Regions from separate parts of the Streptomyces sp. NPDC050658 genome, predicted to be linked through region 1. Evidence: riboswitches for the same ligand, from Rfam matches in the RefSeq annotation. Region 1 holds a riboswitch; each other region holds the start of a gene.
The links. A riboswitch is a leader RNA that binds a small molecule or an ion and turns the genes downstream of it on or off. The one in region 1 is predicted to bind thiamine pyrophosphate.

Region 1 (7,101 bases):
AGCAAGATGCCATGGGTGTCAGGGAGTTGGTTCCTGGCCGGTCGAGGTTTAGCGACGGGGTAGGCGGGCGATGCGCGAGTCGGTGCAGGCAGAGGTCATGATGAGCTTCCTTGTTTCCGAGGAGTTGTCGTTTCGCATCCCGGTGGAGCTGCGCTATGAGACCGCGGATCCCTACGCCGTCCGGCTGACCTTCCATCTCCCCGGCGACGCTCCGGTGACCTGGGCCTTCGGGCGCGAGTTGCTGATCGACGGGGTGGGCAGGGCATGCGGCGACGGTGATGTGCACATCGCGCCCACCGACCCCGACCTGCTCGACGAGGTCCTCATCAGGCTGCAGGTCGGCGGCGATCAGGCGCTGTTCCGGGTGGGGGTTCCGCCACTGCTCGCGTTCCTGGACCGCACGGACAAGTTGGTGCCGCTCGGGCAGGAGCGGGCGCTCGCCGACTTCGAGACCCACCTGGACGAGGCGCTGGACCGGATCCTCGCGGAGGAGCAGAGCGCGGGCTGACCTCGGGGCCAACGGACGCCGCGGGATGGCAGATTGGTGCATTTCACGGCATTGCCGCGGCCGCGGACTCCGGTCCTGGCCCGGACCCGGACCCGGGCCCGGGCCCTGGACCCCGGTCCGCTCACGCCTTGCGTCGTCGTCCGCCTCCGCCGCCCCTTCGCTGCTTTGCCGCCGCGGGCGCCACGGACGCCGCAGGAGCACCAGAGGCCCCAGCAGTCCCCGCAACACCACCCGCCCGATCCGCGGACACCACCAGCGCCGCGAGGGCCGTCGTCACCGGGACCGAGGCGACCAGGCCGATCGAGCCGACCAGCGTGCGCACGATCTCCTCGGCGACCAGCTCGCTGTTGGCCACCGTGCCCACGCTGCTCTGCGCGATCGAGAAGAGCAGGAGCAGCGGCAGCGCGGCGCCCGCGTAGGCCAGGACCAGGGTGTTGACCACGGAGGCGATGTGGTCGCGGCCGATGCGGATGCCCGCGCGGTACAGGCCGCGCCAGCCCATCGTCGGGTTGGCCTGGTGCAGCTCCCAGACCGCCGACGTCTGGGTGACCGTCACGTCGTCGAGGACACCGAGGGAGCCGATGATGACGCCCGCGAGCAGCAGACCGCTCATGTCGATGTCCGGATACAGGCCGTGGATCAGGCCGGTGTTGTCGTCCGTGTTGCCGCTCAGCGAGGCCCAGCCGATGAAGACCGAGCCGAGCAGCCCGATCAGGAGCAGCGAGATCAGGGTGCCGAGCACCGCGACCGACGTACGCGCCGTGAGTCCATGGCACAGATAGAGCGCGATCAGCATGATGGCGCTGGCCCCGACCACCGCCACCACCAGCGGATTCGACCCCTGGAGGATCGCTGGCAGGATGAAGAAGGTCAGCACGAGGAAGCTCAGGGCGAGCGCCACCAGGGCCATGACGCCGCGCATCCGCCCCACCAGGACGACGGCGAGGGCGAAGATCCCGGCGAGCAGCGCCATCGGGATCTTGCGGTTCACGTCGGTGACGGAGTACTGCAGCGCCTCCGGTGCCTTGGGCTCATAGGCGACCACCACCTGCTGGCCCTCGCGCAACTGCCGTGGTGAGTCAGGCTGGACGATCTCCGTGAAGGTGCGGCCCTTGTCCTTGCCGCTGGTCACCTCGACCGTCGCCTTCTTGCAGGTGCCCTTCGCGCGGGACTCCGCGGTCTGCCCCTCGGCGGTGGACGTGTCACCGGTCGGCGGGGGCTGCGAGGCGTTCACGTCCTCGCAGGGCAGCTCCTGCACCTTCGTCACCGTCGCGGACTCGGTCTGCCGGTCGAAGCCGACTCCGGTGCGCTCGTGGCCGGGTGCGCCGCCGGGCCAGAGCACGACGAGACCCACGACGACCGCGGTGGCGAAAGGAATCAGCACCGCCGCGATGACCTTGCGCAGATGCCGGGAGACGGGCGCCGCCGGACCATGGCTGTGCGAGTGCCCGTGCCCGTCCCCGTGAGGGTTCGGGAAGGGCGGCCCGGACGGCGGCTGGGACGGCGGACGCGGCGGCGGCTCTGTGGTGGTCACTGCCCGATCATCGCAAGAACGGAGGGGGCCCTCTGTTCAGCGCGCCCGATATGACGCTAGCGTGGAGGCACCTTTGCAATCGCGGGAGCTCGGAGCACCGGGCTGAGAGGGCGCTGACCTCCGTACGAATCGGCACAAGAGTGCACGAGCAGTACGGAATCCGCTGCGTCGACCGCCGAACCTGTTACCGGGTAATGCCGGCGTAGGGAGTAGGTCTCATGACCACATCGGACGCACGCACGCCTGCCTCCAGCACGCCCGAGGGCGCGGAGGCCGGGAAGTCCATCGGCTGGCACAAGGCGTACGTCGAGGGCTCACGCCCCGATCTGCGCGTGCCGGTCCGCCAGGTGCACCTCACCAACGGCAAGGCCGTGACCCTGTACGACACTTCAGGGCCGTACACCGACCCGGCCGCGGAGACCGACGTCCGCCGCGGTCTGCCGCCGCTGCGGGAGAACTGGATCATCGCCCGCGGCGACACCGAGGAGTACGTGGGCCGCCCGCCCCGTCCCGAGGACGACGGCATCAAGCACACCTCGCCGCGCGGCGGGCTCAAGAACCTCGACGCGGTCTTCCCCGGCCGCCCGCGCCAGCCTCGCCGCGGCCGCCAGGGCCAGGCGGTGACGCAGCTGGCGTACGCCCGTCGCGGCGAGATCACGCCCGAGATGGAGTTCATCGGGATCCGGGAGAACATCGATCCCGAGATCGTCCGGGAGGAAGTCGCCGCGGGCCGCGCGGTGATCCCCGCGAACGTGAACCACCCGGAGATCGAGCCGATGATCATCGGCAAGAGGTTCCTGGTGAAGGTGAACGCCAACATCGGCAACTCCGCGGTCACCTCCTCCATCGAGGAGGAGGTGGACAAGATGACCTGGGCGACCAAGTGGGGCGCCGACACGGTCATGGACCTCTCCACAGGGCGCAACATCCACACCACCCGCGAGTGGGTCCTGCGCAACTCCCCCGTCCCCATCGGCACCGTGCCGCTCTACCAGGCCCTGGAGAAGGTCGACGGCCAGGCCGAGGCGCTGACCTGGGAGATCTACAAGGACACGGTCATCGAGCAGGCCGAGCAGGGCGTGGACTACATGACGGTGCACGCGGGCGTGCGCCTTCCGTATGTCCCGCTCACCGCGCGCCGCAAGACCGGCATCGTCTCGCGCGGTGGCTCGATCATGGCCGCCTGGTGTCTGGCGCACCACAAGGAGAGCTTCCTCTACGAGCACTTCGAGGAGCTCTGCGAGATCCTCGCGGCGTACGACGTGACGTACTCGCTCGGCGACGGCCTGCGGCCCGGATCGATCGCGGACGCCAACGACGAGGCGCAGTTCGCCGAGTTGAAGACGCTCGGGGAACTCAACACGATCGCCAAGCGTCACAACGTACAGACGATGATCGAGGGCCCCGGTCACGTCCCGATGCACAAGATCAAGGAGAACATCGACCTCCAGCAGGAGATCTGCGAGGAGGCGCCGTTCTACACGCTCGGCCCGCTCACCACGGACATCGCCCCCGCCTACGACCACATCACCTCCGGCATCGGCGCCGCGATGATCGGCTGGTGGGGCACGGCGATGCTCTGCTACGTCACGCCCAAGGAGCACCTGGGCCTGCCCAACCGTGACGACGTGAAGACCGGTGTCATCACGTACAAGATCGCGGCCCACGCAGCCGACCTCGCCAAGGGGCACCCGGGCGCGCAGGACTGGGACGACGCGCTCTCGGACGCGCGCTTCGAGTTCCGCTGGGAGGACCAGTTCAATCTGGCCCTCGACCCGGTCACCGCGCGGGAGTTCCACGACGAGACGCTGCCGGCCGAGCCCGCGAAGACGGCGCACTTCTGCTCGATGTGCGGGCCGAAGTTCTGCAGCATGAAGATCTCCCAGGACATCCGCAGGCAGCACGGCGGCGACCTGGACCAGGACGAGATCGCCGCGGGCATGGAGCAGAAGTCCAAGGAGTTCGCGGCAGCCGGAAACCGCGTGTACCTGCCGATCGCCGACTGAGCCGCCGAATCCCCGGAGGCATCCGGACAGCGCGAATCTGTGGGTCTCCCAACAGCCGTTGGGGGACCCACAGCCGTGCCCGCTCGCGGCGCCCCGCTACTCCGGCTTGTGGTCGGGCCCGCCGAAGTCCGGGCTCGAGAAGTCCGGGCTCGAGTAGCTCGGCCGCGGGCCCGCGGAGGGCCCGCCGTCAGGGCTGCTGAACCCGGGCCGGTGGTAGCCCAGTTGAGGCATGCGGCTGCTCGGGTCCGCCGACGGCGTACGGGCCACGTGCGCCGCCCCCGGATCCGCGAGCGCCTCCCGCAGGAACGGCAGGACGCCGCGCTCCAGGAGTGCCTCGCCCCAGGCTTCCCTGGCGCGGACCACCTCCTCGTTCCGTTCTCCGTGCGAGTCCGCCTGGAGCGAGGTGGAGCCGTTGCGCAGAGCGGTCAGGAGCAGCCCGATCGCGGCGACCAGGATGCCTCCCGCGGTGAGCGCGCCGAACAGCCATCCCGCGGTGAGCAGGGTGTCCGCGAAGGCGGGCTCGGGGTTGAGCATCTTCAGGATGTAGCCCACCAGCAGGAAGATCGCGGCGGCCGCCCCGGCGAGCACGGGTGCGAGCACCGCGACGACGGCGATCGCCCCCGCCCCTGAGGTCTCGGCGGTCACCTCCCCCATCGTGGTGGCGAGTCCGAGGCCGCCCGAACCGGCTTCCGCCTCGCTCTGGCTGCTCCGTTCCCGTATCGATGGTGCGGCAGATCCGCTCTCGCGCAGTTGCTCGCGGACCTTCACATAGTGCGTGTACTCGGTCGTGGCGGCGGCCGTGATCAGCGCAGTGGCGTTCAGGGCCATGGTGCGCAGCTGCTCGGTGTTGAGCCGCTGGCCCACTGCGGCAAGATCCGGACGATTCGGTGCGGTGCGCAGCGCCTCATCGAGGATCCGCTCGAACTCGGGGCGGTCCTCATTGAGCAGGTGTGGAGCGCTGTTCATGTGCATCCCCCGATGCTCCGTAGGGCTTGGTGACTCGCATGGGTACGAGCCGTCGGGCAGAAACGGAGGGGAGCCTGCTACGGATAAGCCGATGGTAGAGCCGTGACGGCACGCGGTGACAGGGGGTTTCCAGAAATAGGCCCCCTGGCCAGCGTGATCCTGTAGTGGTGCGCTTGCCCAGCGAACGCTCAGCTATCCAGGGGGAGTTGGCAGACCAGCAGCTTTCCGGCCATGGTCACTCCGCCGTCCATGGCGATGGCCAGGCCGTCTGCGTAGATATGTGGTCCCTCGATGACGGGGCCGCCGCCGTCCGAGTCATCCTCCGAGCCGACATCGCCGAGCAGATACGGGATGGGGCTGTGGCCATGGACGATGCGACTGCCCCCGTACATGTCGAGGAGTTCGCGTACGGCAGCGGGGCCCGACTCGTCGCGGAAGGCGAAGCGCTTGGTGAACTTCCGGAAGAGGTCCCAGCATTCGTCCGCGTCGTTGCGCGTGAGTGTCTCGCGGACGGTGTCGTTCACGGCCTCGATCGAGTCGCCGTAATCCAGATAGGCGGTTGTGTCGGAGTGCATGAGCAGATGCCCGTCCTCCGCCTCGATCGCGTCCAGGCGGGCCATCCACTGCAGATGGTGGTCCTCCAGACGCTCCATGTCGGTCTTCTGGCCGCCGTTCAGGAGCCAGGCGGCCTGGAAGGTGGCGGTGCCCGCGCCCGAGTTGACCGGGGTGTCGCCGAACCGCTTCGCGCCGAGCAGCAGCAGTTCGTGGTTGCCCATCAGCGCCTTGCAGTAGCCGCCCGCGGCCGCAGCCTGGGCGGACAGGCGCATCACGAGGTCGATGACGCCGATGCCGTCGGGGCCGCGGTCGGTGAAGTCGCCGAGGAACCAGAGGCGGGCGTTGCCCGCGGACCAGTCGCCCTCGCCGTCGATGAGGCCCTGCTCGTGCAGTGCCGTGAGCAGCTCGTCCAGGTAGCCGTGCACATCGCCGACGACATACAGCGGGCCGTGCCCGTCGCCGGCCGGTGCCTGCGGGGGCTCCGGCATGGCCTGCACGTTCACCTGCACGGTGTCGCCGCGGTTGATGACGGGGAGATCGCGCTGGGTGGGGGTGTAGCCGTCGTCCGGTACGCCGGGAAGGTCCCCGGAGCCGCCCACAGCCGCCGCGTCCCTCGCACTTCCGTCGACCGGACCGGTCTCATGGACGTACGCCGGTACGCGGAAGTCGCGCAGCGTCGCCGTCCGCACATCGGGTCCCTGACCGGCCCCCTGAGTCATCGACCCCTCCACCACCATTGCGCCGCATCTGCACCGAGATCGGACTGCCTGGTCGCAGCGGCCCGCGGTGTCGTCCGCCCATCATAGGAATGCGACTCGCGCTGTGTGGTGCACCAGGGGTGGTGAATCAGTGCTGGACCCCAGTTCACCGAGGTTTTCTCCCGAATTGGGCAGAGGTTTCCCCACAGATCACGACCGGGCCGTACCGGTCGGCGCCAGGCAGCACCGATCGGCAGGGATGTCCTCCCCGCCGATCGGCCCCCGCAACCTGCCCGGTCGGGCCCTTCTGGATACGCCGTCCGCTCAGCCGGTGCCGGGCGAGCGGGGCGGGCTGACCGTCGTACGCGGCGGACGTCGCTCGGACGAGGTGCGCACGATCAGCTCCGTCGGTATCACCTGCTCGACCGGGCGGCCCGAATCGAGCCCTTCGATGGCGTCGATGAGCAGCTGGACGACGGCCGTGCCGATCCGCCGCGGCTTCAGCGAGAGCGTGGTGATGGGCGGCTCGGTGGTGGCGTAGACGGTCGACTCGCTGCAGCACACCAGCAGCAGGTCGTCCGGTACGCGCAGTCCGTAGCGGCGGGCCGCCGCGAGGAGGTCGGTGCCGTTCGGGTCGAAGAGGCCGTAGACGGCGTCGGGACGGTCGGGGCGGGCGAGCAGCCGGTCGGCGGCGACGGCGCCCGCGCAGGGGTCGTGGGCCGGGTAGGACTCGTACACGGGGTCCTGGCCGACGCGCTCGCACCAGCGCAGATAGGCCGTCGTGGACAGATGGGTGTACGTGTCCGTGGTGGTCCCGGTGAGCAGGCCGATCCG
Region 2 (7,101 bases), on a different contig from region 1:
CGAGGTCATCACCCGCGACCTGAAGGTCGCCGACATGACCGCGATCACGCTGTGCCGGGACAACAAGCTGCCCATCCTCGTCTTCGAGTTGCTCTCCGCCGGCAATATCGCGCGCGCCGTCAAGGGTGAGAAGATCGGCACGCTCGTGGGTGACCACGGCACCCGGGTCTGACCCAGGCACGTCCCCCGAGGGATGGACAAAGCCCTGCCGGTCGGACACGGTGCAGGGAAAGAGACGCGACGCAGCCGACACCCCATGGACTCCCCCTGCTTCACCGTGTGGGGGCGCGCCAAGACCACTCACAACACCAGGAGCACGTGGTGATCGAAGAGACCCTCCTCGAGGCCGAGGAGAAGATGGAGAAGGCCGTCGTGGTGGCGAAGGAGGACTTCGCCGCGATCCGCACAGGCCGTGCGCACCCGGCGATGTTCAACAAGATCGTGGCCGACTACTACGGCGCCCTGACGCCGATCAACCAGCTGGCCTCGTTCTCGGTGCCCGAGCCGCGGATGGCCGTGGTGACGCCGTTCGACAAGACCGCGCTGCGCAACATCGAGCAGGCGATCCGGGACTCGGACCTCGGCGTCAACCCGAGCAACGACGGAAGCATCATCCGGGTGACGTTCCCGGAGCTGACGCAGGACCGCCGCAAGGAGTACATCAAGGTCGCCAAGACCAAGGCCGAGGACTCCAAGATCTCGATCCGTTCCATCCGCCGCAAGGCCAAGGAGGCCATCGACAAGGCGATCAAGGACGGCGACATCGGCGAGGACGAGGGCCGTCGCGCGGAGAAGGAGCTCGACGACACCACCGCGAAGTACGTCGCTCAGGTGGACGAGCTGCTCAAGCACAAGGAAGCCGAGCTGCTCGAGGTCTGAGTGCCCGGCTCCGAGGACTGAGGAATCCGATCCGTGAACGACTCTTCCTGGGGGGCGCCTCCCAGAACCGGGTACTGGGGGCCGCCCGACCAGGGCCCTGCTCGAGGGGCTGCCCCGGCAGGTCCCGCGTACGATGCGCATGACGCCCTGTATCCAGCAGAGACGCAGCCCATGCCCATCGTGCCCGACGTGCCTGATGTACCCCAGGAGCCCATGCCCAACGCACCACAGCCCGCCCCCGAAGCGCCTCGTGCGCCTCAGGCGCCGCAGAAGAAGAGCGCGGGCCGTGACCTCGGGGCGGCCATAGGAGTCGGTGTGGGGCTCGGCGCGGTGATCGTCGCGTCGCTCTTCATCGTGAAGGCCGTGTTCGTCGGCGTCATAGCGGTCGCCGTGGTGGTCGGCCTCTGGGAGCTCACCTCACGCCTCGAGGAACGCAAGGGCATCAAGGCGCCGCTGGTACCGCTCGCGGTCGGCGGCGCCGCGATGGTCGTCGCCGGATACGTCCGTGGGGCCGAGGGTGCCTGGGTCGCGATGGCGCTCACCGCGCTCGCGGTGCTCGTCTGGCGGATGACCGAACCGCCCGAGGGCTATCTGAAGGACGTCACGGCGGGCGTCTTCGCGGCGTTCTACGTGCCGTTCCTCGCCACGTTCGTGGCGCTGATGCTCACCGCGGACGACGGGCCGCAGCGTGTGCTCACCTTCCTGCTGCTGACCGTGGTCAGCGACACGGGGGCGTACGCGATCGGCTGGCGCTTCGGCAAGCACAAGCTCGCGCCGCGCATCAGCCCCGGCAAGACCCGCGAGGGCCTGGTCGGAGCGGTGACGTTCGCGATGGCGGCGGGCGCGTTGTGCATGGAGTTCCTGATCGACGGCGGCAGCTGGTGGCAGGGTCTGCTCATCGGCCTCGCGGTCGGCGTGAGCGCCACACTCGGTGACCTGGGCGAGTCGATGATCAAGCGGGACCTCGGCATCAAGGACATGGGCACGCTGCTGCCGGGCCACGGCGGCATCATGGACCGGCTGGATTCCCTGCTGCCTACGGCGCCGGTGGTGTGGCTGCTGCTGGTGATCTTTGTAGGGTCGGGCTGACCTGCGTAGTTGTTACGTGAGGGGCTCGTCGTCCGGTGGGACGGCGGGCCCCTTCTCGTCACCCCGGTCGGCTCTCCGCCTCGTACACCCGATGGCCGCGACACAACCTTCCTGCCCTGTCGGCTGTCCAGTGTGTGATTTTCCGACGTCGTCGACAGGTGAGGTCCCATGGAACGGCTCGTGCAGGTGCCGCTGAAGTTCGCCGCCGGAGCGCTGGCAGCCGTGCTCCTCGCGACGGGGTGCGGCGCTTCGGAGAGCCCGGCCGACGGTGAGGACAACGCCGCCGAGCGGCCCAAGGCGGGCAAGCCGTCGGAGCGGCCCCGGCCGGGGGACTTCAACGGCGATGGTTACGACGACTTCGCGGCGGTGGTGGGGGGCCGGAGCCTGGTCGTGGTGTACGGCTCGGCGGACGGACTCGATCCGCGCCGCCGCACGGTCGCGGCCCGGCCGGAGTCGAAGACCGGGCCCGAGCAGACGCGGCTGCTGCGCACCGATCTGGACCACGACGGCTTCACCGATCTGATCCAGGCGACGGAGCGCGGCAAGCCGGTCGTGCTGTGGGGCGGGCCGCGCGGGGTGGGCGCCCCTGAGCCGCTCTCCGGGGCGCCGGGCAGCCCCGCCGCCACCGGTGACTTCGACGGGGACGGCAACGCCGACCTGTTCTTCCCCGGCGGCACCGGGGGCCCGGAGGGCACGGTCTGGTACGGCCCCGTCAAGCGCGACGGCGCCCCCGCCCGGCGGCAGAGCCTGAGCAACGGCCGGTGGCCGGACTCGATTCCCGGCCGTTTCCTGGCCGGGGACTTCGACGGGGACAAGGCCACCGACCTGGCGATCTGGTTTCACTGGACCGACCCGGAGATGGAGGGCGACGGCGATGTGACCATCAGCGGGCTGCAGTATCTGCGCGGCGGAAAGGGAGGCCTGAAGCTCGCCGAGCGTCGCGAGCGCCCCGACATCGGTCTGGAGGGGCAGCCGGGCGACGTGGACGGCGACGGCATCGACGACCTGTACTCGGCCGGCTTCACCGCGGCGCAGCGGCAACTGGGCGCCGGCTACCGCCTCAGCACCCGCTCCGGGCCCGAGCGCGGCAAGCGGGACGGGGTGGGCCTTGCCGACCCGCCGGGCCTGACGGACGCGACGCAGTACGGCGGCATGGGCGGCACCGCGCTCGGCGACGTCACCGGCGACGGCAAGGCGGACCTGGTCACATCGGCGACCGGCGCCAACGACAGCAACGGCGTGGTCTGGCTGATCCCCGCCCTGCTCACGGCCAAGAGCGGGGCGAAGGGCGGAGCCGGGGCAGCCCAGGCGATGACCCTCGACACCCCCGGCATCCCCGGCAGCGACACCCCCGCCGCAGGCCGCGGCCCGACCCGCAACCGCATCACGGTCGTGGGCCCCCTGCTCGACACCGACGGCGACAAACACCTGGACGTGGTGGTAGGCGCCCCCGGCTTCCTGAACCCGAAGAAGCGCGACCTGGACGCGTTCTGGGTGCTGCGGGGCACGGACGAGGGGATGAAGTACGAGAGCCGGTTCACGGCGAGGGACGTCGGCTGAGGGGAGGCGCTGGCAGCGGCGGAGGGGCGTACTCCCGGGGAGCCCCCGGCCCCCCGCCACGCACAGCAGGCGCACCCCCGCCCGTCTGCGACACTGGACGGACCATGCCTGTACCCGGAGAACTCACCTTCGTCGCGCCCCGCGGAGCCAAGAAGCCGCCGCGGCATCTCGCCGACCTCACGCCCGCCGAGCGCAAGGAAGCCGTCGCCGCCGTCGGCGAGAAGCCGTTTCGCGCCAAGCAGCTCTCGCAGCACTACTTCGCGCGGTACGCGCACGACCCGGAGCAGTGGACCGACATCCCGGCCGGGGCGCGCGGGAAGCTTCAGGAGGCGCTGCTTCCCGAGCTGATGTCCGTGGTGCGGCACATCAGCTGTGACGACGACACGACGCGCAAGACGCTGTGGCGGCTCTTCGACGGGACGCTCGTCGAGTCCGTGCTCATGCGCTACCCGGACCGCGTGACGATGTGCATCTCGTCGCAGGCCGGGTGCGGGATGAACTGTCCGTTCTGTGCGACGGGGCAGGCCGGGCTCGACCGGAATCTGTCCACCGCCGAGATCGTGCACCAGATCGTGGACGGCATGCGGGCGCTGCGGGACGGGGAGATTCCCGGCGGGCCCGCGCGGCTGAGCAACATCGTCTTCATGGGGATGGGCGAACCGCTCGCCAACTACAACCGGGTGATCGGGGCGATCCGTCGGCTCACGGATCCCGAGCCGGACGGGGTCGGGCTCTCGCAGCGCGGCATCACCGTGTCGACCGTGGGTCTCGTGCCCGCCATCCACCGGTTCGCCGACGAGGGCTTCAAGTGCCGCCTCGCGATCTCGCTGCACGCGCCCGACGACGAGCTGCGCGACACCCTCGTACCCGTGAACACGCGCTGGCAGGTGCGTGAGGTGCTCGACGCGGGTTGGGAGTACGCGGCCAAGTCGGGGCGCCGGCTCTCCATCGAGTACGCGCTGATCCGGGACATCAACGACCAGGCGTGGCGCGGTGACCGGCTCGGCCGGCTGCTCAGGGGCAAGCCCGTGCACGTCAATCTCATTCCGCTGAACCCGACGCCGGGCTCGAAGTGGACGGCCTCCCGCCCCGAGGACGAGAAGGCCTTCGTGGAGGCCATCGCCGCCCATGGGGTGCCCGTCACGATCCGTGACACCCGTGGCCAGGAGATCGACGGGGCGTGCGGACAGCTCGCGGCGGCCGAGCGTTAGGCTTGGCCTGAACACGACTGCCTGATGGCCGAGTGTTCGCACATCTGCATATTCCGACAGGGGAGCGCCACAGCGCTGAGAGTGCGGCAGCCAAGGACAGGTTGGCCGCAGACCCTCTGAACCTTGCCCGGGTCATTCCGGGTAGGAAGTTCGGACACCACTCAAGCTGTTGCGCCCTGCCCGCGGACCTCTCCCGGTCCGCGGGCAGGGCCGCGTCTCTTCCTGGTCACACCCAGGAGGAATGATCTCAGTGAGCACCACCAAGAAGGTCACGGTCACCGCGGTCGCGGTCGGCCTCGGGCTCGTCGCGCTCTCCGCGTGCGGCGGCTCGGACAGCGGCGACAAGGCCGCCGGCTCCAAGAGCGTCACGCTCGTCAGCCACGACTCCTTCAACGTCTCCAAGGACGTACTGAAGGAGTTCGAGAAGAAGTCCGGCTACAAGGTCAACGTCCTCGAGGACGGGGACGCGGGCGCCGCCGTGAACAAGGCGATCCTGTCGAAGGACAACCCGCAGGGGGACGTCTTCTTCGGGGTGGACAACACCCTGCTGTCGCGCGCGCTCGACCAGGGTGTCTTTGCTTCGTACGAGGCGAAGGGCTTGGACGGGATTCCCGCCGAGCTTCAGCTCGACAAGGGCAAGCACCGGGTGACGCCCGTCGACAGCGGCGACATCTGCGTCAACTACGACAAGAAGTACTTCGCCGACAAGAAGCTCGCGCCGCCGAAGACGCTCGACGACCTGGTCAAGCCCGCGTACAAGGACCTGCTGGTCACCGAGAACGTCGCGACGTCCTCGCCCGGCCTCGGCTTCCTGCTCGGGACCGCCGCCGAGTACGGCGACGACGGCTGGCAGGGCTACTGGAAGAAGCTCACGGCCAACGGCGTCAAGGTCGTCGACGGCTGGGAGCAGGCCTACAACGAGGAGTTCTCCGGCTCCGCCGGCGGCAAGAAGGCCAAGGGCGACCGGCCGCTCGTCGTCTCCTACGCCTCCTCGCCGCCCGTCGAGGTGCTCTACGCCAAGCCGCAGCCCAAGGAGGCGCCGACCGGCGTCGCCACCGGCACCTGCTTCCGCCAGATCGAGTTCGCGGGCCTGCTGAACGGCGCGCGGAACGAGAAGGGCGGCAAGGCGCTGATCGACTTCCTGATCAGCAAGCGGTTCCAGGAGGACCTGCCGCTCTCCATGTTCGTGAACCCGGCGGTCAAGGACACCAAGCTGCCCGAACTGTTCACGGAGCACGGCGTGAGCGTCGACAAGCCGCAGACCATGGCCCCGGAGAAGATCGCCGACAACCGTGAGCAGTGGGTCAAGTCGTGGACCTCGCTCGTACTGAAGTAGGCAGGTCCCGTAAGGGGCTCACGCGTGGGAGCGCGGCGCGGCTCGGTCTGCTGGCCGTGCCCGTCGCGTTCTTCGCCGTGTTCTTCGCCTATCCGGTCGCCGCGATCGTCGCGCGCGGCCTGAAGGTGGGCGGGCAGTGGCAGTTCGGGCGGATCGCGGAGGTGCTCGGGCAGTCGGACATCCGGCACGTGCTCTGGTTCACCACCTGGCAGGCGCTCGCGTCGACCGCGCTCACGCTGCTGATCGCGCTCCCCGGCGCGTATGTCTTCGCGCGCTTCGAGTTCAGGGGCAAGCAGGTGCTGCGGGCCGTCGTCACAGTGCCGTTCGTGCTGCCCACCGTCGTCGTCGGGACCGCGTTCCTCGCGCTGATCGGGCGCGGGGGTCTGTTCGACGAGATGTGGGGCCTGCGGCTCGACACGACGGTGTGGGCGATTCTGCTCGCCCATGTCTTCTTCAATTACGCCGTCGTCGTGCGGACCGTGGGAGGGCTGTGGTCGCAGCTCGATCCGCGGCAGGAAGAGGCCGCACGGATGCTGGGCGCGTCGCGCTGGACCGCCTGGCGGACGGTGACGCTGCCCGCGCTCGGCCCGGCCGTCGCGGCGGCCGCGCTGATGGTCTTCCTCTTCACCTTCACCTCCTTCGGCGTCGTCCAGATCCTCGGCGGCCCCGCGTACTCGACGCTCGAAGTCGAGATCTACCGGCAGACCGCCCAGCTCCTCGACCTGCCGACGGCCGCCGTCCTGACCCTCGTGCAGTTCGCGGCGGTCGGCGCGATCCTCGGCGTGCACGCGTGGACCGTGCGTCGGCGCGAGACCGCACTGAAGCTGGTCGACGCCGCCACGGTCGCGCGCCGGCCGCGCGGCGCGGGCCAGTGGGCGCTGCTCGGCGGGGTCATGCTCACGGTGGCCGTGCTGATCCTGCTGCCGCTCGGCGTGCTGATCGAACGGTCGCTGAGCGGTCCCGGCGGCTACGGCTTCACCTACTACAAGGAGCTGACCTCGGCGGACGGCGGCGCCTTCCTCGTCC
Region 3 (7,101 bases), on a different contig from region 1:
CGTGGAGCGGCCGATGAGCACGTCATCGCCGAGGATGCGGCGGGCGGCGGGCACCGGCAGGTCACCCTGGCCCAGGTGCAGCACGTCGGCGCCGATGGCGTGCGCGACGTCCGCGCGGTCGTTCACGGCGAGGAGCTTTCCGTGCCGCCGCGCGGCGTCGGCGAAGACCTGGAGGTGGTCCAGCTCCTCGGCCGCCTCCATGCCCTTGTCGCGCAGCTGCACGATGTCGACGCCGCCCGCGAGGACGGCGTCGAGGAACTCCGGAAGGTCTCCCTGGCGCTTGCGGGCGTCCACGCACAGGTAGAGGCGGGCGTCGGCGAGCTGCTCGCGGGCAGGCGTGATGGCCATGGAGTGTTCCCCCCGGGTGATCGGTGGCGTACGGGCCGCTCGGAGCGTGCCGCGGCCCGTACACCGCGCGGTTTCGGTTCAGGTCAGACGGCGAGCGCCTGGGCGCGGCGCTTCACCTCCGTGCCGCGATTCTCGCTCAGCGCCTGCGCGGGGGTGCCCGGCAGGGTCGGGTCGGGAGTGAAGAGCCACTCCAGCATCTCTTCGTCGGTGAAGCCGTCGTCCCTCAGGAGCGTCAGGGTGCCGGTCAGGCCCTTGACGACCTTGTCGCCGTCGATGAAGGCGGCCGGCACCTGGAGCGCGCGGTTCTCACCACGGCGCACGGCGATCAGCTGGCCTTCCTTGACCAGCTGGCGCACGCGCGTCACCTCGACGTCGAGCATTTCGGCGATGTCGGGGAGGTGGAGCCAGTCGGGGACGAGAGCATCAGTCTTTGCGTCAATCTCGGTCACACGGCAAAGCGTATCCCCGGGGACCGACAGAGGGCGTGGGAGCGGCCGCCGTCGCCTTGGCGGCTCCTCCCCCGCCGCCGTCTCTGCCGCTACTCCCGGACGGCCTTCTTGAGCGGCACGGAGGGATCCGCCGCCTTGTCCGGATCGAGGTGCGTGCCGGACTCGATCAGCTTGCGGCCCTGGGCCAGGTCCCTGGGGCGCCCCACCGCGAGCACCGCCACCAGGGCGCCCGCCCGCAGCCAGCACACGGTCCAGGCGGCGCCCGCCGGGTCGCCGCGCCACACCAGGGCGTCGGCGGAGGCGTGGTGTCCCGCGTACTGGACGAAGCGGCCGAACTGCTCGGACCAGAAGTACGGCACCGGGTCGTACGCCGCGGGGGTCTCGCCGATGATGTTGGCCGCGACCGTGCGCGGGCCCTGGAGCGCGTTGTCCCAGTGATGGACCAGGAGGCGCTCCCCGTACCTTCCCGAAGGGAAGGAGGAGCAGTCGCCGACCGCGTACACGTCCGTCTCGGACGTCCGGAGGTGGTCGTCGGCGATGACCTCCCGGTGGGCGCCCAGGGCGATCCCGGAGTCCGTGAGCCAGTCCGTGGCGGGCCGGGCGCCGATGCCGACGACGACGGCGCCCGCGGGAAGCCTGGTCCCGTCGTCCAGGACAACGGTGCCGGGCTCGACGCTCCGCACGCGCGCGTGGGTGCGCAGTTCGGCCCCGGAGTCCGCGTACCAGCCGGCCATCGGCGCGGCGACCTCGGCGGGCAGCGCCCCCGCGAGCGGTCGCTCGGCGGCCTCCACCACGGTGACCGCGCAGCCCGCCTCGCGCGCGGCGGTGGCGAACTCGGCGCCGATCCAGCCCGCGCCGACGACCACGATGTCGTGCTGCTCGGCGAGCACGGGCCGCAGCCGCTCGGCGTCGTCCAGGGTGCGCAGCAGATGGACGCCGGGCACTCCGGAGACGCCGGGCAGCAGGATCGGCTCGGCGCCGGTCGCGATGACCAGGGCGTCGTAGGGCACCGGTCCGGTGGCGGTGTCCAGTTGGTGGTCGGCAGGGCGCAGGCCCGTCACCTCGTGGCCCAGGCTCAGCTCGATGCCCAGCGCCTCGAAGTCGACGTCGAAGGCGGAGCCCTCCGCCTTGCCGAGCAGTACCGCCTTGGACAGCGGCGGCCTGTCGTACGGCTGGTGCGGTTCCGCCCCGATGAGCGTGACCGCACCGGTGAACCCCTGCTCGCGCAGGGCCACCGCGGTCTGCACCCCGGCCATCCCCGCGCCGACGACGACCACCCGGCGCTCTGCCTGCTTCCGCTGCTCGCTCACCCGATCACTGTAGGACGGCGTACGACGCGGACCTCAGAGCGCGGCGAGGAGATCTCTGACACACCGTCACTGCCCATACCCGGACAGCTCCCCCTACTGCCTCCGGGGACGACGGGCTAGGGTGGCCGGTGCAGAGCACTCGCGGGAGCCCGGACGCACCGGGCTGAGAGGGAGGCTGGGACGGCCTCCGACCGTACGAACCTGATCCGGGTCATGCCGGCGAAGGGAGGGGCTGGACACCCATGCATCCACAGACACCACCACCCCAGAAGACGACGGACGTCCTTGTCGTCGGGGGCGGCATCATCGGCCTGGTCACGGCCTGGCGGGCGGCCCAGCGCGGCCTGTCCGTCGCGGTCGTGGACCCCGAACCGGGCGGCGGCGCGGCGCAGGTCGCCGCGGGCATGCTGGCCGCGGTCACCGAACTGCACTACGGCGAGCAGACGCTGCTCGGCCTGAATCTGGCCTCCGCGCGGCGCTATCCGCGGTTCGCCGAGGAGCTGTCGGAGGCGAGCGGCCGGGATCTCGGCTACCGCGCGTGCGGCACGCTCGCCGTGGCGCTCGACGCCGACGACCGCGCCCATCTGCGCGAACTGCACGCCCTGCAGCGCCGGTCGGGGCTCGAGTCGGAGTGGCTGAGCGGGCGCGAGTGCCGCCGCCTGGAGCCGATGCTCGCGCCGGGCGTGCGGGGCGGGCTGCGGGTGGACGGCGATCACCAGGTCGACCCGCGCAGGCTCGCCGCGGCGCTGCTCGTGGCCTGCGAGCGGGCCGGTGTGGCCTTCCACCGCGCGTGGGCCCGGCGGCTGACCGTCGTACGCGAGAAGGCGACCGGCGTCGTCCTCGACGACGGCACCGCTCTGGCCGCCGGTGCGACCGTGCTGGCGGCGGGCAGCCTCAGCGGGCGGCTCTCAGGGGTCCCTGAGGGGGTTCTGCCGCCCGTTCGGCCGGTCAAGGGGCAAGTGCTCCGGCTCACGGTGCCGGAGCGCTACGCGCCGTTCCTGAGCCGTACGGTGCGTGCCGTCGTGCGCGGCAGCCAGGTCTATCTGGTGCCGCGCGAGAACGGCGAGCTGGTCGTCGGCGCGACCAGCGAGGAGCTCGGCTGGGACACGACGGTCACCGCGGGCGGCGTGTACGAGCTGCTCCGGGACGCCCACGAGCTGGTCCCCGGCATCACGGAACTGCCGCTGACCGAGACCCGCGCGGGCCTGCGCCCCACCTCCCCCGACAACGCGCCGATGCTCGGCGCCACCGAGCTGCCCGGACTGCAGCTGGCCACGGGGCACTACCGCAACGGCGTCCTCCTCACGCCCGTCACCGGCGACGTCATGGCGCACTCCCTGACCACCGGCGAACTGCCCGACGAGGCAAGGGCGTTCACTCCCCTGCGCTTCGGCCAGGCCCTCTCGGCACCGTCTCTCCTGGAGCAGCCCGCATGACCCTCTCAGCCGACTGCGCCGTCTCCGTCAACGGGGAGGTCCGCGACGTGGCCGCGGGCACCACGCTCGCGGCCCTCGTCGCCACGCTCACCACGGCGCACTCCGGTGTCGCCGCGGCGCTCAACGAAACCGTCGTCCCGCGCGCGCGGTGGTCGACCACGGCGCTCGCCGACGGCGACCGCGTCGAAGTACTCACCGCCGTCCAAGGAGGCTGAACCGACCATGGCAGACGATCCCTTCGTCATCGGCGGGCTCACGTTCTCCTCGCGGCTGATCATGGGTACGGGCGGTGCGCCCAGCCTGGACGTCCTGGAGCGGTCCCTGATCGCCTCCGGGACGGAGCTGACCACCGTCGCGATGCGCCGCCTCGATCCGGGCGTGCAGGGCTCGGTGCTCTCCGTGCTCGGCCGGCTCGGCATCCGCGTCCTGCCGAACACCGCGGGCTGTTACACCGCGGGCGAGGCCGTGCTGACCGCGCGGCTCGCGCGGGAGGCGCTCGGCACGGATCTGATCAAGCTGGAGGTCATCGCGGACGAGCGCACGCTGCTGCCGGATCCGATCGAGCTCGTGGACGCCGCCGAGACGCTGGTCGACGACGGCTTCACGGTCCTTCCGTACACGAACGACGATCCCGTCCTCGCCCGGAAGCTGGAGGGCGCGGGCTGTGCGGCGATCATGCCGCTCGGATCGCCCATCGGCTCCGGGCTCGGCATCCGCAACCCGCACAACTTCCAGCTGATCGTCGAGCACGCGCGCGTGCCGGTGATCCTGGACGCGGGGGCGGGCACGGCGTCCGACGCGGCGCTCGCGATGGAGCTGGGGTGCGCGGGTGTGATGCTCGCCTCCGCGGTGACGCGGGCGCAGGAGCCGGTGCTCATGGCGGAGGCCATGCGGCACGGGGTGGAGGCGGGGCGGCTGGCCTTCCGGGCGGGGCGGATTCCGCGGCGGCACTTCGCCGAGGCGTCCTCTCCCGCGGAGGGCCTGGCCGTGCTGGATCACCGGGAGCGGCCGGCTTTCTGAGCGGCGGCGGGCGGGCAGGTCCCTGACAAGCGGCTCCCGCGTCACAGGTCGGCTGCAGTCACGCTCTGAAGCCGACCGCACGGGCATCGGTGTCGGTGGCGGCTCGTAGACTCCATCCGTGGACACGACCCTTCAGGACCCTTCCCCAGCCTTCGGCCGGGGAGACCCCATCGTCGGGCAGGTGCTCGACGGCCGGTATCGCGTGGACGGACGGATCGCGGTCGGCGGGATGGCCACGGTCTACCGGGCCGTGGACACCCGCCTCGACCGCGTGCTCGCGCTCAAGGTGATGCACCCGACGCTCGCCGCCGACGCCTCCTTCGTCGACCGCTTCATCCGCGAGGCGAAGTCGGTCGCCCGGCTCTCGCACCCGAACGTGGTGGGGGTCTACGACCAGGGCACCGACGGGGCGTACGTGTACCTGGCGATGGAGTACATCGCCGGCTGCACCCTGCGCGACGTGCTGCGCGAGCGCGGCGCCCTGCAGCCCAGGGCCGCGCTCGACATCCTGGAGCCGGTCCTCGCCGCGCTCGGCGCCGCGCACCGCGCGGGGTTCGTGCACCGCGACATGAAGCCGGAGAACGTCCTCATAGGGGACGACGGACGGGTCAAGGTCGCCGACTTCGGCCTGGTCCGCGCGGTGGACACCGTAACGAACACCACCGGCACGGTCCTCGGCACCGTCTCGTATCTCGCCCCCGAGCAGATCGAGCACGGCACGGCCGACACGCGTGTGGACGTGTACGCGTGTGGCGTCGTCCTCTACGAAATGCTGACCGGCGCCAAGCCGCACTCCGGGGAATCGCCCGCCCAGGTGCTCTACCAGCACCTGCACGAGGACGTTCCGCCCCCGTCGGCTGCCGTCCCCGGGCTCCCCGTCGAGCTCGACGAGCTGGTCGCGTCGGCCACCGCCCGCAACCCCGACGTACGCCCCCATGACGCGGTGGCGCTCCTGGGACAGACCAGGGAGGCGCGGGCCGCGCTCTCCTTGGACCAGCTGGACGCGGTGCCGCCGCAGGCGCGCACGACGGACCACGACAACGCAGAAGACCGTACGAGCGTGATCCCGCGCACGGTGCGGCCGGTGCAGCTGCCGCTCCCCACCGAGGGCGTGAACCCGGGAGAGGGGCAGGATCCGCTCAACCGCACCAGCATCCTGACCACGCCCCCGCCGGCCGCTCCCCCGTCCTCCGCCCCCGACCGCAGGCGTCCCACCCCGCGCCGCGGGGTGTTCGTGCTGGTCGCCGCCGTGCTGCTGGCGCTGGGACTCGGGGCGGGCGTCTGGTACATCAACTCGGGCCAGTTCACGAAGGTCCCGCCGCTCCTGGCGAAGACCGAGGCGGAGGCCAGGAAGCGGCTCGACGAGGCGGGGCTCGACGTCAAGGACGTCAAGCGCGCCTACAGCGACACCGACAAGCGGGGCACGGTCATGGCGACCGACCCCAAGTCGGGCGAGCGCATCCGGGACAACGACAGCGTGACGCTGACCGTCTCGCTGGGCCCGGAGATCGTGAAGGTCCCGGAGCTGAAGGACACGCCGCTGGCCGCGGCGAAGAAGGAACTGAAGGACGCGGGTCTGGCCGCCGGCATGACGACCAGGGCCTTCAGCGAGGACGTCCGCAGGGGCTCCGTGATCAGCACGGACCCGGGCCCCGGCACCAAGCGCAAGGCGGGCTCCGCCATCGCCCTCGTCGTCAGCAAGGGCGCGGCGATCGACGTCCCCGACGTGACGGGCGAGTCCGAGGCCGACGCGCGGGCCGACCTGGCGGACGCCGGGCTCAAGGTGAAGATCGCCGCGACGCGGGTCTACTCCGACGAGGACAAGGGCGATGTCGCCGCGCAGTCCCCCAAGGAGGGCCAGAAGCAGCTCGCCGAGGGCGACACGGTCACACTGACGCTCTCCAAGGGCCAGCAGATGATCGAGGTCCCGGACGTCGTGGGCATGAACGTCGACGAGGCCACGCAGGAGCTGAAGGACGCGGGCTTCGAGGTCGACGAGGACCGCGGTCTGCTGGGTCTCTTCGGGGACACGGTGAAGGGCCAGTCGGTGGAGGGCGGCGAGGAGGCCGCCAAGGGGTCGACGATCACCATCGAGATCCGTTGAGCCACGGGGTCCTCCCCCGGGGTTGAGCCACGGGGTCCTCCCCGGGGTGTGCGCGGCCGAACCGGGAGCCTCTCGCCGGGCTCCCGCACCCCCGTGCCACCCTTGACCCCGTGAGCAGCAACAAGTCCCCCATCGCCGTGTCCCGCAACCCCGTGGGCGGCCACGTCCCCGTAGCCGGCGGGCTCGCCTCCGTAGGGCTTTCCTACGCCCGTGAGATGGGCGCCGAGGCCGTGCAGGTCTTCGTCGCCAATCCGCGCGGATGGGCGACGCCGCCCGGGAACCCGAAGCAGGACGAGGAGTTCCGCGCGGCCTGTGCCGCCGAGGGGATCCCCGCCTACGTCCACGCGCCGTATCTGATCAACTTCGGCTCGCACACCGAGGCGACCGCGGAGAAGTCCGTGGAGTCCATGCGCCACTCGCTGCGCCGCGGCCGT

Region 2: another riboswitch for thiamine pyrophosphate. It lies ahead of ACIBKX_RS29500 (thiamine ABC transporter substrate-binding protein); the one in region 1 lies ahead of thiC (phosphomethylpyrimidine synthase ThiC).
Region 3: another riboswitch for thiamine pyrophosphate. It lies ahead of thiO (glycine oxidase ThiO); the one in region 1 lies ahead of thiC (phosphomethylpyrimidine synthase ThiC).

Annotation. Positions count from the first base shown of each region.
Region 1 covers NZ_JBITGM010000006.1:166,599-173,699, reverse strand. The annotation lists gene ACIBKX_RS22050 (SsgA family sporulation/cell division regulator) at 71-508, shown strand; gene ACIBKX_RS22045 (YibE/F family protein) at 630-2,042, opposite strand; TPP riboswitch at 2,114-2,268, shown strand; gene thiC (phosphomethylpyrimidine synthase ThiC) at 2,261-4,048, shown strand; gene ACIBKX_RS22035 (hypothetical protein) at 4,145-5,020, opposite strand; gene ACIBKX_RS22030 (metallophosphoesterase) at 5,203-6,303, opposite strand; gene ACIBKX_RS22025 (LacI family DNA-binding transcriptional regulator) at 6,592-7,101, opposite strand, start outside.
Region 2 covers NZ_JBITGM010000009.1:318,366-325,466, forward strand. The annotation lists gene pyrH (UMP kinase) at 1-172, shown strand, start outside; gene frr (ribosome recycling factor) at 322-879, shown strand; gene ACIBKX_RS29485 (phosphatidate cytidylyltransferase) at 913-1,968, shown strand; gene ACIBKX_RS29490 (FG-GAP and VCBS repeat-containing protein) at 2,137-3,528, shown strand; gene rlmN (23S rRNA (adenine(2503)-C(2))-methyltransferase RlmN) at 3,633-4,739, shown strand; TPP riboswitch at 4,788-4,905, shown strand; gene ACIBKX_RS29500 (thiamine ABC transporter substrate-binding protein) at 4,990-6,075, shown strand; gene ACIBKX_RS29505 (iron ABC transporter permease) at 6,051-7,101, shown strand, end outside.
Region 3 covers NZ_JBITGM010000001.1:422,035-429,135, forward strand. The annotation lists gene thiE (thiamine phosphate synthase) at 1-348, opposite strand, end outside; gene ACIBKX_RS01990 (Rv2175c family DNA-binding protein) at 432-797, opposite strand; gene ACIBKX_RS01995 (NAD(P)/FAD-dependent oxidoreductase) at 887-2,053, opposite strand; TPP riboswitch at 2,239-2,352, shown strand; gene thiO (glycine oxidase ThiO) at 2,350-3,543, shown strand; gene thiS (sulfur carrier protein ThiS) at 3,540-3,758, shown strand; gene ACIBKX_RS02010 (thiazole synthase) at 3,766-4,563, shown strand; gene pknB (Stk1 family PASTA domain-containing Ser/Thr kinase) at 4,682-6,667, shown strand; gene ACIBKX_RS02020 (deoxyribonuclease IV) at 6,778-7,101, shown strand, end outside.